Linked DNA regions of Mastigocladopsis repens PCC 10914. The protein of the gene in region 1 interacts with the protein of each later gene in a pairwise test. Links are inferred from orthologs where the notes say so. Each region holds a gene or a part of one and is shown on either strand. Other genes may lie near its edges.

Region 1 (7,958 bases):
ATTTACCTTGGAAGCTGTATATTCCACCGCAACACCGTCCCCCAGAATTGGCTAATTTTGAGTACTTCCATCCCACTTTTCTTTATGAATCTCTGTGGGATTTCATGGTATTCGCCTTGCTGATCACTTTATTTTTTAGGAGTTTGTCGGGTAAACCAGCTTTGAAAACAGGTACGCTGTCTCTAGTTTATTTGGCAGCTTACAGCTTAGGACGCCTATGGATAGAAGGTTTTCGGACGGATAGTTTGATGCTTGGACCGCTACGGATAGCACAAGTTGTGAGCTTACTGGGAATAGTCTTCGGTTTAGCTGGGTTAGCTTGGCTTTACAAAGCTAAACGCCCTTTACCGGATGTCACTTCCACACCCTAGGTACATGGGGCAATGGGGAGGTGGGGGGAGTGGGGGAACAAGGGGAAATCTTAACTGTTGACCCTTGACTCAAAAATAAAAAATGCCCCAGAGCTTTGTCTAGGGCTTAACCAGGGTGCATCTACCACTACATTTTTCTAGAAGGAGGGGTTGTATCCGGAAAGATACTGAAGAAAATGCCAAAAAAATTTTTTGAGGAATTGATGTGTGTTCGCGTATGCGTGAATTTACTAAGCTAATGAGTACAAAAATAACTTATAAAGCTTTAGAACCTGCTGTGTATATCGTGGGTGCAGGACCTGGAGATCCCGATTTGTTGACACTCAAGGCGCAAAAACTGCTCCAACGTGCCGATGTGATTTTATTTGCTGATTCCTTAGTACCCCAACAGATTTTACAGTTTTGCCGCGAAGATGCGGAGATTATTCCCACTGCGAACAAGACTTTAGAAGAGATTTTACCAGTCATGATAGAACGAGTGCGATCGCACAAATCTGTTGTGCGTCTCCATTCTGGCGACCCTAGTCTTTACAGTGCTATCCACGAGCAAATGCACGTTTTGGCAGAGGCAGAAATTCCCTTTGAAGTCATACCAGGTATCAGCGCTTTTCAAGCCGCAGCCGCCAAACTCAAAGTAGAACTCACTGTTCCCGGTTTAGTCCAAACAATCATACTGACGCGCATCAGCGGACGCACAGAAGTTCCCCAAACAGAAGAATTAGCAACGCTTGCAGCCCATCAAGCTAGTCTATGTTTATATCTGAGTGCGCGTCATGTTGAAGATGCCCAAGCCAAACTCTTAGAACACTATTCAGCCCAAACGCCAGTGGCAATTTGCTATCGATTAGGGTGGAGTGATGAAAAAATCAGGGTTGTTCCCCTCAATCAAATGGCAGATTGTACTCACCAAGAAAAGCTGATTCGCACCACACTTTATGTCATCAGCCCTGCACTCTCGCAAGCATCAGCACGCTCTCGTTTATATCATCCCGAACACACTCATCTGTTTCGCTCATCTCATGATCAGTGATGAGGAGTGGGGGAAGTAAGTAGAAGGGCTTAATTAAATAAAAACTCGCGCGTCAGGGCTTTAGCCCTTTAAAATCTTATACAGAGCGATAAATCGCTCACTACGAACAAAAGTTTTATCTTACATTTAATTAAGTCCACCTACTTACTCGTGCAGCTTAATAAAATTAACTGGGTAATTGATACTATCAAAATTGAGAATTTTGAATTGTTATTATGCCTTTAATTAAAGTCCAAACTTCTGTATCCGCTCCTCTTGGAGAAGAAGTTGAAGCAATGCTCAAAAGCCTATCAGCTAAACTAGCCAGGCATACAGGAAAGCCAGAATCCTATATGATGACGGCTTTTGAAGCAGGAGTTCCTATGACATTTGGCGGTACGACAGATCCAGTATGTTACATTGAGATTAAGAGTGTCGGTACAATGAAGCCAGACCAAACCCAGGCGATGAGTCAGGACTTTTGCCAAGAGATTAACAAAGCGCTGGGTGTGCCTCAAAATCGCATCTATATAGAGTTTGCTGATGCCAAAGGCGCAATGTGGGGCTGGAATGGTACAACTTTCGGTTAATTTTTTGATTGTTTGAGTGTTGGAAACCGCAATCACAAACCCAGGCAACAAGAGCAGGAATCGCCTACCATAAAGATCCAAGGCGAATTTCTGAACTACCATGTCTGCTAAGTCTGTCTCTGTACTCCCTTCCCCCAAAACTAGTCATATTCCGCAACAACCAAACTTCTCTATTCCACCGCTTTTAGGCGCTGGTTTGGAGGAGTTAACGGCTTGGGTGCATGATCAGGGACAACCAGCTTACAGGGGAAAGCAACTGCACGAGTGGATCTATCAAAAGGGAGTGCGTAGTCTCTCGGATATCTCTGTCTTCCCCAAACAGTGGCGTGCAGAACTTGCAGAAATTCCCATCGGGCGCTCAACTATACATTACCGCTCTGTTGCCCCCGATGGCACTGTTAAATATCTTTTACAACTAGCAGATGGTCAAATTGTTGAATGTGTGGGTATCCCCACAGAAAAGCGCCTGACAGTTTGCGTTTCTTCTCAAGTTGGTTGCCCAATGGCGTGTGATTTCTGCGCTACTGGTAAAGGAGGCTACAAGCGCAATCTTGCTCGCCATGAAATTGTCGATCAGGTGTTGACGGTTCAGGAAGATTTCCAGCAGCGAGTGAGCCATGTAGTGTTCATGGGGATGGGTGAACCGTTGTTGAATACAGATAATCTGATAGGAGCCATTAAATCTTTAAATAAAGATGTGGGTATTGGACAGCGCAACCTGACTGTCTCTACTGTTGGAATACGCGATCGCATTCGTCAATTTGCTCAACATCAGTTGCAAGTCACTCTTGCTGTGAGTCTCCATGCTCCCAACCAAGCACTGCGCGAACAACTCATTCCTAGCGCCCACTCCTATCCTATAGAAGATTTGCTTGCTGAATGTCGGGAGTATGTGGAAATGACTGGACGCCGCGTGAGTTTTGAATACATTCTTCTTGCTGGTGTCAACGATCTACCAAAACACGCATTAGAACTGGCGCAACGTCTACGGGGATTCCAAAGCCACGTCAATTTGATTCCTTACAATCCCATTACAGAAGCTGACTACAAACGCCCCAACCAAAACCAAATTCAAGCTTTTGTCAACGTCCTCAAGCAGCAAAAAATTGCAGTTAGTGTTCGCTACTCGCGTGGTTTAGAAGCTGATGCCGCTTGTGGACAACTTAGAGCAAGTAAAAAGTAAAAAGGCAAAAGAAAGATTTCTCTCCTACTTTTACCTTGTTACTTTTAACTTTTACCTTGTTGCATGAATACCTGGGGCATAAGCCTCAATCACTCTACCAGTACGCATACAACTAATCATTAAGTAGTCACAGATTGGGCATTGCGTGCGAGTCAGTTGACTTTGAGATAAATAGTGCCTTTCACCTTCGCTACCGCAGTTTGGGCAGCGAATTTTTTGTACTAACTGCATTTTCAAATCCTTGTTTTTCATGATTTTTTTGAAAAAACGCAAATTAAACCTGAAAATCTTTGAGATTAAAGGTATTTAACAAGTGATAAATTATTATCTCTTAAATTAACACATTTTCGAGTATTTATACTCAATTATGTTTTTTTATTATCCTCGTTTTTAGCTTTGCTGCTATCCAGCTAAAGATATATAAATTGTTTTTACTAATTCAAATCAAATTATAAATATCCTGATCCCAATGAATAAGCCTTTGAGATTAGCTAGTTTATAGTCATATCAACTTTGTATTTTATGTTAGCCGAAGCTATAGAAGCTTTCTCAAAGCGAGATATTGGCAACAAACAGGGAAAAGCCCAATAATTCTCGGATAATAGCAACTCTCATCCCCTTTTTATGTAGTTTTTATGCAGCTACGGCAACTCAGTTTGTTTTAAATGCTAAGTCTCTACTTTCAGAGCGTCTACTCTTTTCTAGAGAGTAAACCTCCGCAGACGAACTCCATAGGCCATTAGTATTAGCTCACAGGCGTATCTAAAAAGTATGAGTTAAAAACTAACTCTACCTTTAGTCTTAGTAAAAAAATATGAATTTTTAGCTTTTATTAATCTTTGTTTATTGTTAATAATGGGATGAAACTCTAATAATAAAATTTAAGGAAAAATTCAAATCATAGAGATTAGCGTGATCAACTACAGCAGATTGCAACTAAATGAAGTACAACGCGCTTTGTCTAAAAGCCAGGCACAGAGCCAATTTTACTCCTGACTTCTGACTCCTGACTCTTGACTCCTGACTCCTGACTTCTCACCTGTGTTCAAGAAGGATGGAAATAATCGTAAATTTCCTGCGCCAAACGCGGACCAATACCCGGAACTTCAGCAATCTGTGTGGGTGTCGCTTGCCGAATATAATCAACTGAGCGAAAATGCCCTAAAAGCTGCTTTTGTCGATGGTGTCCCAAGCCTGGAATTTCATCTAAACGCGATCGCTTCAATTTATCACTACGCTGTTGTCGGTGAAAACTCACGGCGAAACGATGCGCTTCATCTCGCAAGCGCCGCAAAAGTTGCACTCCGGGTTGTTCTGCGTCAGTTTCCAGTGGTTCGGACTCTCCCGGCAAAAAAATCTCTTCTCGCCGTTTTGCCAAACTCACAACTCGCAAATCTTCCAATAAATTCATGTCTTGCAAGACTGCGAAAACCGATGATAACTGACCTTTACCACCATCTATCATAACCAGGTCGGGCCAATCGGGATTTCCCACTCGCTGTAATTGCGGATCTTCCGCATACTTGCGAAAGCGACGCTGGATAACTTCAGCAAGAGAAGCAAAATCGTCTGAGTGTCCCGTTGTGACTGTGGGATTTTTAATTTTGTAATGGCGATAGTGCTGCTTGGCGGGTAAACCGTCAACAAACACGACTTGCGAAGCAACTGCATTTGAACCCTGGATGTGGGAAATGTCGTAACCTTCGATGCGGTGGGGTAAGTCGGGTAAATCGAGAATGGTAGCTAAATCGTGCATGGCTTCTTGATTGCGATCGCCCAATTTTTGCATTCTTTGCAATTCATACTGAGCATTTCGCTCCACCATCTCAATTAATTCTGCCTTGACTTGTCGCTGAGGATTCAAAATCGTGACTTTTCTTCCCTTGCGCCCAGTCAAAACATCCGCTAATATCTCCCCATCTGGCAATTCGTGCTGTACCAAAATCTCTGCGGGAATTTCCACCGAGTCAGCAGTTTGATAATGCTCCTCCAACACTCGTTGTAAGATAGCACCAGGTTCAGCATGAGCATCTGCGACGAAAGCAAGGCGTCCTACCAATTGCCCAGCGCGAATCTGGAATAATTGAATACAGGCGAGTTGTTCGTCCCCTGCAAGGGCGATCGCATCGCGGGACACTGTATCATCTGGTAAAGAGACTTTTTGGTCAGCAGTCAGCGACTTTAACCCAGCAATTTGGTCGCGAATGCGTGCTGCTGACTCAAAGTTCAGTTCTTCTGCTACTTTGTGCATTTGCTCGGTTAGGATGTCTATGAGTTCCTGAGTTCGACCTTGGAAAACCATCGCTATTTTTTGCACGATTTTGCGGTATTCCTCTGGTGAAATCAGCTTTTGACACACACCCGGACAGCGTCCCAAATCATAATTCAAGCAAGGACGGTCTTTGAACAGCGGTTGAGGACGTTGTCGCAAAGGGAAGATCCGCTTGCACAAGCGCAATATCTCCCGCAACAGCCGAGAATCGGTATAAGGTCCGTAGAATTTATCTTTTTCTTTCCCTAATTGACGTTTACGAGTGATAAAAATACGCGGATAATCTTCTGACCATGTAATGCAAACGTAAGGATATTTTTTATCATCCTTAAGCAGGACGTTGAAATAGGGTTGGTGCTGCTTAATGAGGTTTGCTTCCAGCGCCAAAGCTTCCGCTTCGGTATCGGTGACAATGAATTCAATTTCTGTCACCTGCTTAACCATCGTGGCGATACGTTCGCTTAGTCTTTGGGAGTCTCGGAAATAGGAACGAACACGCGATCGCAACTTCCGCGATTTACCTATATATATGATGCGATCGCTTCCATCCCGCATCAAATAAACTCCTGGTTCCGGCGGAATTTCTTGTAGTCGGCGCTCCAGGCGTTCTGGATCTTTGACTAGTGGTACTGTTTGAGCAGATGTTGTCACAACCAGTGTTTGGTAATTTTACAAATTTACCTATATCTATTTTAAGTAAATTTACTGTTATTTTTTCTTGATTTCACATTTTCCCAATGGGAAGTCACCTAGTTTGATTCTTTAGCTCTTAGTCAACAGTGAATTAGGGGTAATTTCCACACTCGTTTGATGTATTTACGTTTACATTCAAGATAGCTACCCTAAGTTAATTTTTCTTTTATAAACCACTTTATTTAAAATTTACTCTTGCTTCTTTTATTTATTTATCTTGCTTCATTTGCTTTTATCTTCTTACTTATTTAACAATATTTTCATTTTTCTATCTTATCAAAAATATCTACTTACTTATATGAAATTATTATACTTCCTGGTTTAGAAGCAGGAATATTACGAATATTCTCTAGCTACAAGTAAGCATAAAATCTTAAGAGGTTTAACGGATTTCTCCAAGGAACTTTATGATTTACATTCATGTTAAATGGATTAGATTTATTGATTATCGGAGTCAAGAATGAATTTACAAGAATTTGAGTCCCAGTATCGTAACAACATGGATGAAGCTCTAAATGAGCTACAAACAGCAATTCTGCTATTAGCGCAAGTACAAAATACGATTTCCCTGCTTGGCAGTTATGTACAAAGCCTAAGTCAAACTGTTGAAGAGTATATTAATACGCAAAACCTGGAATAATTGTATGCTTAGTAGAGTTTATAGTTGAAGACCAGCAAGCTCTTCTTCAATTGCTAGGATAAGATTCGTGAGATTGACGGGTTTAACAAAGTAGCGACAAGCCCCTAATCTCATGGCTCTTTCCTGATCTGCTTTGAAAGCAAAGGCTGAAACTACGATAACAGGTATCTTTGAAAGATCTGGTTTCTGCTGGATTTGTTCTAGTAGCGAATAACCATCAACATCCGGTAATTTTAAGTCTAGTAATATTAGTTCTGGTTTGAACTTATCTATGGTTCTAAAAAAATTAGAAGCTCCTGGCAAACTTTGAACAGAGTATCTACAGTATCTGAGATAATCACTCAGCAACATTCTATTGACATCATTGTCTTCAATTAGCAAAATTCGTCTAGTTGATTGTGAATGGACTTGCTGCTCTACAGTAAGTAATTTTGCTATCATTTCTACATAGAGTTTTAGGTTAAGAACCAATGATGATTACCAGAATCCAAAATTATTGGGCAGATATTTTGTTAAAGTAATACAAATTTGCCTTGTCTTCTTTATATAAAAATATGAAAAAACTAACTTTCAATAAAACAACACATATGTATAATAATATTAATCTAGAAGAGAAACTACGTCAAAACTTCCAACTTTCTTGAACCTAGCTTTAAATATTTGTATTGGTGGCTTAATTTTTAATAATTTACAAATTGTATTGTTAAATTACTTAATTTCTTAAATAAAAATTGATGTATAGGAGTTTTATATTATGTCAACTATAATAGGTTTATTGAGAAACGCCAACACAATTTGCGTCACGCCTTTCTAGAATTGGCGATTGCAAGGGAGTGCAGCACCCTCAAGCAGATGTTCGCCGCAGGTTTCTCAGTAACTCAAGGTATCAGCTATCATCACAAAAGCTAATTGTTCATTGTTGTAGACGCTCATAGAGCAATACGGTTCAGTTAAGGATTTTTGGTGAGATTCGGTGAGGTGTAGAGACGCGCCATGGCGCGTCTCTACATTGCCGTGCTGATAACTGTTTTGGTCTTATCTGAACGGTATTGGCCCATAGAGGGCGTCTACTGGTACAGTAAGCTGATAGCGACTTATGCCACGTTCGGCTCAACTAAATTTTCTGCCCCTTGAATGACTTTTGCCGATTCAATTTTGTCACCCGCCTTCAGTTCATCCAAAACCTCTTTTCCTTCAGTG
Region 2 (6,729 bases), 5.1 Mb from region 1 along the record:
AAGTTCCCTATTGCTAGAAAAAATTAAGGTAATGGCACAAATGCGCCATTTACCAGCAAAACTCAATCCTAATCAAATAGAGTACATTGATCTGAAAAATCCAGACCTTCCATTAGTACAAATGAACCAAAAAAATAACAACTTAACTCCCTAACTCCCTAAAAAGATTTGGTGTATTTGATGTATAAAACACACTTAATTAATAAAGAAGTTTTATGCTAATAAATATACAATTTTTTTGTATTTTAGTAACCCAAGTAAAAATCGGCCTTAACTTCTAATTAAAATGGGAGGAATAATCATAAAAACTTCTATTTGGGAGTAGAAGCAAAGCTTATTGTTACCCTAACATCTAATGATGGGGTGCAAGATGTTAGACAATTTGATGATGGCGTCTGGGTTGGAAAACGCTTGTTGCCTGCTTAGCATTCGACTGAAGGCACACCCGATAGCCGTAAGGCGTGGCGTCAGCCATAGGGGTTTTCCTCCGCTGGTGACTGCTGAAAAGCTCTCCCGGCATAAAGCAAGTGGCGTCAGGTAACTGGCGTTGGCGCAACCTCTGGGGAGGAGATACCCGTAAGCGCAGAGCGCACACTAGGTGTTGGCGCAGCCTGTCCTCCGGACTTACGCCGTAAGGCGTGGCGTCAGCCATAGGGGTTAGCCCGACCTAGCCAACTACGTTCACCATATCTCCTGCGGAGACGCTACGCGAACGCAAAGCGTGTCCTTGGAACATAGGTGTGCCCAAGGTATACCCAAAGAGCTTGCCATAGGTAAAATCCTGCTGCAACGAGCGTGGAGGATAGTGCAACCCAAAGGCAGAGGCGGCTTCCAGTCGATTCCTCTAGACGCCCATAAATAATTGTAGTAGCGCAGAGTAAAACTCTTCTTGAGGCAAAGGTAGACTTTTTCGGTTGTAAAGTGTCCCTTCTATAGAGGCGAACCTAACAACAACCCAACTAGGGTGTACCATTACTTAACCAACAATTTCTTAATTATCTGCAGTTTAGAGATAGGTAAGTAGAAGATCAATTTTGTCTCTTAAATGGTAAATACTATTGCCCAAATCTTTGTAACAGACGAGACGCACCACGATGCGTCTTTACAAGTTATGCAATTATTTCAGGATCTTGTGTACAGAATTTCTTGTTTTCAGCACTTGTGTATACGTAATCACTTAAAATTACTCCGAGGGAGCGATTTTGAAGGAGGAAAGAATTGGTTTTACCAGTGGTTGGGATATTTATATCATTTAAATTTATACCATAAATCTATGTGTGGGGCGGATAGCGAAAAAAAACCAGTGGCCCCAGTTGTAAAATGAATATCCCATGTCAGTCACTAGCCCAAACACGGAGATATTATTGGGGATACCAACGGTGTACTGAGCCAAATCAGCAAAATAGCAGTGAAGATATTAATGTCTGGTGGAAGTTATACAGGTCGATTTTAGGTGAATATAGGTATACTTCACTAGAATTAGCTGTATGACTGGGTGCCTGAATGGTTTACCCAATAGCAAACTTTCGCACCTCCAATCCTCTTTGGGCTGGAAGTAGAAAGAACAATAAACAAAAATGCCATAGATTATGGCAGCGTCAGCGTCAAACTATAGTTGACTCCTAGGTGAATAACACCTTAAAAAGTCGTTTATCTACATGCTCGCAACTCCGATGACACTTGATAATAACCAAGGGCTTACCTATAAAAACTCCCAATCTCCCGGACAACAGGGGGTTTCGCTGGCAATCAACTCCACTAATCCCTTTAATAATGCTGGGATAAACTACGGACAAAATCACGATAGTAAGAAGATTCCCGGCGAAGAAACTCGAATGGGTGACATTGTTCCAGGTCGGGTCGCCAATATCAAAGTGATTGGCGTGGGTGGTGGCGGTAGCAATGCTGTTAACCGCATGATTGCTTCTGATGTGACAGGAGTGGAATTTTGGTCAATCAATACTGATGCCCAAGCGCTCACCTTGGCATCTGCTCCCTGTCGCTTGCAAATTGGACAGAAGCTAACACGGGGTTTAGGAGCTGGTGGCAATCCTGCTATTGGTCAAAAAGCAGCTGAGGAATCACGAGACGAGATTGCCAAAGCTTTAGAGGGTGCCGACTTAGTGTTTATCACCGCTGGTATGGGAGGGGGTACTGGTACTGGTGCAGCCCCTGTTGTTGCCGAAGTCGCAAAAGAAATGGGTGCTCTAACTGTGGGCGTGGTCACACGTCCATTTATCTTTGAGGGGCGTCGCCGCATCAGCCAAGCAGAGCAAGGCATTGAAGGTCTAAAAAGTAGGGTGGATACGCTCATCATCATCCCCAACAACAAACTGTTGGAAGTGATCCCAGAGCAGACGCCGATGCAAGAAGCTTTTCGTTATGCAGATGATGTGCTGCGCCAAGGGGTACAAGGTATTTCAGATATCATCACGATCCCTGGTTTGATCAACGTTGACTTTGCCGATGTGCGAGCTGTTATGGCGGATGCTGGCTCGGCGTTGATGGGGATCGGCATTGGTTCAGGAAAATCAAGAGCCAGAGAAGCGGCGATCGCTGCCATTTCTTCACCGTTATTAGAATGTTCCATTGAAGGCGCAAGAGGTGTTGTCTTTAACATTACTGGTGGCAGCGACCTCACTCTACATGAAGTGAATGCCGCTGCGGAAACAATTTATGAAGTCGTTGATCCCAACGCCAATATTATTTTTGGAGCGGTGATTGATGACAGGCTCCAAGGTGAGGTAAGACTTACCGTAATTGCCACGGGATTTACAGGTGAAGCACAAGCCGCACCAACCCAAAACGCTAACCAACCACGGGTTGTCTCCCCACAACAAACAAGACGACCAATGCCACAGCCACCAGCGGCTCATCCTCCAACGCCTGTTGCGGAACCTAAAGAAAAACCAGGATTGGATATACCGGATTTTCTACGCAACCGACGTACACCTCGTAATTAAGAAATGATGAATTATGAATACAATCAGGCTGAAAAATTTTATACGACTCATCATCCACAACTTATAATTGGAGGGTTTTGCCATCTACTGGGGTGAGCAGTATTGTTATCCCTGATGATTCCAACACGTAACTAAACTCGTTTAGGTCACTGACAGACTAAATTAATTTGGGCTAGAGTTCGCTTCTTTGGATATCCGCCACTGCATTTGGTACAAAAAAGCGGGGGCGGAAAGTTTTCACGGTTCTACCTGACCAGGGTGAATGTCGATTCCTGGTACTTCTGTAATTTCCAACTTGTTTGCAACCATATAGGTTTGCCAGGGTGCTTGGGAAATTACACGGGTATAAGCCAAACTTCTAACTACTGGTGTTGCTACTGGTGAATCCATTCTCAGGATACTAGGGTCTAACTGTGCCAGTTTGGGTTTATGGCAATGGTTGTGATTGATCATTTTTTTGCTTGCTCGATCCATTGAATGACCTGATGACCAAGGCGAGTGCCGTCTAGTCGGTCTATCTCGCGCACTCCGGTGGGACTGGTGACGTTAACTTCGGTAAGATAACCACCTATTACATCGATACCGACAAAAATTAAGCCATCTTTACGTAGATCTGCGGCTATTTGAGCGCAAATTTCATGTTCTCTTGGAGTGATTTCGGTTTGGGCAACTGTACCACCAGCAGCCATGTTATTGCGAAATTCACCATGGGCAGAAAGGCGGTTGACGGCGCCAATGGGTTCACTGTTGAGTAAAATAATCCGCTTGTCTCCCTCCTTCGCTTCTGGTAAATAGGTTTGTACCATAACTGGCATTCGACCTTGGAGGGTACTGAGTTCAACTATAGAGTTGAAGTTGCGATCGCCCGGTTCTAAAATTAAAATCCCTTCTCCTGCTTTGTTACCCAGTGGTTTGAGTACCGCTCTTTCCTTGGCTTCTACAAATTGCCGGATCAATTGCTTATCAGCGGTGACGAGGGTTTCTGGAATGACTTTGGTAAATTGGAGGGCATACATTTTTTCGTTTGCCGCTCGGATACCTGAAGGACTGTTAATGACCAAGGTTTTGTTTTGGTCAATGTAGTCCAGAATGTAGGTGGAGTAGAGATAAGGGACTGTGACTGGTGGATCTGTCCGCATGAAGACGGCATCCATTGTTTCCAGGCAAAGGGCGGTGCGATTGCTCAACTTGTACCAAGTATTCACCGCCAGGTAACGTCCTTCCACCAACTGCACTGGTACAAGTTCCACTCTTTCTAGGACTGCCCAAGCTTTCCCCTCTACGACACTAAGTAGATTGGCTTGAGTTACCCAAATTTCATGTCCTAAAATTTGCGCTGCTTCCATGAGAGCAACGCTGGTATCGTGACACGGGTCAAGCTGATGGATGGGATCAATAATAAAAGCCAGTTTCACGCTTTCTGCCTCAATTGCCAGGAAATTCCAAGGTTGTTCAATTTTGATTATCCCTTTAAGAGTTATGAGTTACTATTCCTAACTCCTCACTCTTAACTTTTTTCCTTGCTTTTCAGTCTTGACTTTTGCGTAAACCTAAACATTGTTGGTAGATGCTAGTAGCTCATCCAGCTTGCCTTGAGCTTCTAGAGCATAAATATCGTCACAACCACCAATGTGATGGTTGTTAATGAAAATTTGCGGCACAGAACGCCTGCCATTTGCTCTTCGAGCCATTTGACTGCGTGCAGCCTCATCTCCATCAATGCTGTATTCGCTGAAATTCACTCCCTTTCTCGTCAGCAAATTTTTGGCACGGATACAAAACGGGCAAGTTCTCCACGTGTAAATTTCTACTTTTGGAGCCATAACATCCTCAACTTTCATTAATGTTTCTTAATTTTAAGATAATGTTGTTGTTGGCTGTCGGTGCTTGTCCCGTCTTTGCTCATCCTTAATTAGGTGCTAACTGAATTGATACAAAAAGATAAAAAAGGTTCTGGCAGGGCTAACAAACAGCACCTTTATTTTCCTTTTTTTTGTATTTTATAACACTTATTCAAATCCGTATTTATAAAGTATCCACTCGTCCGCCTGCTATTCAAAGACAAGGTAATTCAAGGGAATACTTTACCTGTCATTATTATATGTCCTTATGGAATGAACTGATAATATTGCAGTAACAAAACCTATAACTTCAGGGATTCTACTGAGAATTTTTAAAGATTAGAAGTTATTACCAGCATCTACGGAGAATAATTGTGTAAATTTTTTAGCTCAGGCTAACCATGAGGGAGCCAAGCTTGTTGCTTAGATATTACTTGCGGAAATCAACACCCTCATTTGATTTAGTTTCACAAATGCCTACTGCTTGAAAAAACAGACCAGAAGTGCATAAGCACTTCTGGTTCCAAATTTCAGCCTAATAAATACTTAGCAGTGTTGTTTAGCTCTGGGGGAAATGCTTTTTGTTTTTTTCATGACTACCAACGCACCCACAGCAAATAAACCGAGGGCAGCACTTGTACCAGGCTCAGGCACCTGTTGAGTCTGATTATATGTTCCTCGACCTGTGCCACTGTCACCGTTGAAGCCGTTACCGTCAATACTTTGATAGCGTACGCCGAAGTTACCTAAAGCAAATGAGTTAACAGCATTCTCAAAAGCAAGGGTGAAGGAAAAGTTACCAATACCATCATTGGTACTAATACCTCCATTGCTTCCTCCCTGACAGGTATTGCCGTTGGTGAAGCATACATCAATATCACCAAATTGATTGGGGAATGAGCCGCTGCGATCATTGCTAAAAAGCCCAGATACCCTTGTGTTTCCGGAACCACTTGGATCTCCGATGCCTACTAAAGAAAGTTGATTAGTAGAATTCAAGTCAGAGTAAACGTTAAAACCCAAGGCAGAAGTTCTAGATGTAATGCCATCACTAGATGTGTTATCTAGAGCGACATCAAAAGTTGCCTCATTACCAGCGAAATTTTTCAACGTAAAGAGTGCTGTAGACGAGAGTCCAGAAACATTTTGCTCGTTCACATTCCCGTCAAAGTTAAACTGGAAAGTCTTACCAATATCGCTGGATGTGAACTCTAGAAGTGGTAAGGGTCTGGTTGAAGTTTTCGAACTGCCACCAGGACTGTTGCTTGTTGTGGTATCGCTACCGGAACTAGCACTATTTGAATTGCCGCCTTCATTATTGTTGCTACTGGAATTGTTGGTTGTTGTGGTACCGCTAGTATCAACTGTTTTGCCACTAGATTTAGCTGAAGCTGAGGGAGCAAAAGTTAGACAATAAAGTCCGACTAGAGATGCTGTAGATATTCCAAAAACTAATTTTGACAAACGCATAGACATCTTATTTTTTTCCTTTTATTTAGTAACCAAACATTCAAGAATCTTCTATATATATTCTGTTTGGCTGTTTCTCCAATTATCTTGCCTAGCCTTGGAAATCGCCTTATTTATGGGCACATTTTAGTCATATCTTTATTTATTTTGCTGTTGTATAATATCTTTATATTTCAGCTTTTTTATAGATAAAAAATATAAAAATAATAAGTAAAAAACAGATAAAGTACTGAGAAAATACTGATACTTAAAGATTTCTTTTGAAGAACGTTTCCCAAAAAGGTCATTATTATTGGAAATGTATATCTCTTCCTTGGTAGGTTTCAAGAAGAAGCATTTAGTCCAATACTGTTCAGTTAAGGATTATTTGTGGAGATTTCATACGTGTAGAGACGTTGCAGTGCAACGTCTCTTGCATTGGTTATCGTTGAACAAATTTTCTGATCTGAAGCGTA

Evidence for each region. The genes of interacting proteins can lie anywhere in the genome.
Region 2: the proteins of rlmN (region 1) and ftsZ interact in binary tests that used the Escherichia coli proteins (3 or more experiments, as listed by UniProt). The link is inferred for Mastigocladopsis repens PCC 10914 from one-to-one orthologs.

The regions. Positions count from the first base shown.
Region 1 is NZ_JH992901.1:5,421,025-5,428,982, forward strand. The notes cover bases 1,268-4,111. They hold rlmN (23S rRNA (adenine(2503)-C(2))-methyltransferase RlmN), read left to right. Parts: upstream 1,268-2,070; coding sequence 2,071-3,153; downstream 3,154-4,111. Other genes in these bases: cobM (precorrin-4 C(11)-methyltransferase), read left to right, coding at 1,268-1,401; MAS10914_RS0126105 (phenylpyruvate tautomerase MIF-related protein), read left to right, coding at 1,617-1,970; MAS10914_RS35955 (replication restart DNA helicase PriA), read right to left, coding at 3,205-3,384. Outside these bases: lgt (prolipoprotein diacylglyceryl transferase), read left to right, coding at 1-371; more of cobM, read left to right, coding at 589-1,267; excinuclease ABC subunit UvrC, read right to left, coding at 4,199-6,076; MAS10914_RS0126120 (hypothetical protein), read left to right, coding at 6,579-6,758; MAS10914_RS0126125 (response regulator), read right to left, coding at 6,777-7,199; MAS10914_RS0126130 (peptidylprolyl isomerase), read right to left, coding at 7,853-7,958.
Region 2 is NZ_JH992901.1:285,013-291,741, forward strand. The notes cover bases 945-3,818. They hold ftsZ (cell division protein FtsZ), read left to right. Parts: upstream 945-1,673; coding sequence 1,674-2,963; downstream 2,964-3,818. Other genes in these bases: MAS10914_RS0103375 (hypothetical protein), read right to left, coding at 3,201-3,416; gshB (glutathione synthase), read right to left, coding at 3,413-3,818. Also shown: MAS10914_RS0103355 (cell division protein FtsQ/DivIB), read left to right, coding at 1-154; MAS10914_RS33880 (hypothetical protein), read right to left, coding at 374-652; more of gshB, read right to left, coding at 3,819-4,378; grxC (glutaredoxin 3), read right to left, coding at 4,514-4,786; MAS10914_RS31970 (cistern family PEP-CTERM protein), read right to left, coding at 5,351-6,280. UniProt on the Escherichia coli protein: Essential cell division protein that forms a contractile ring structure (Z ring) at the future cell division site. The regulation of the ring assembly controls the timing and the location of cell division.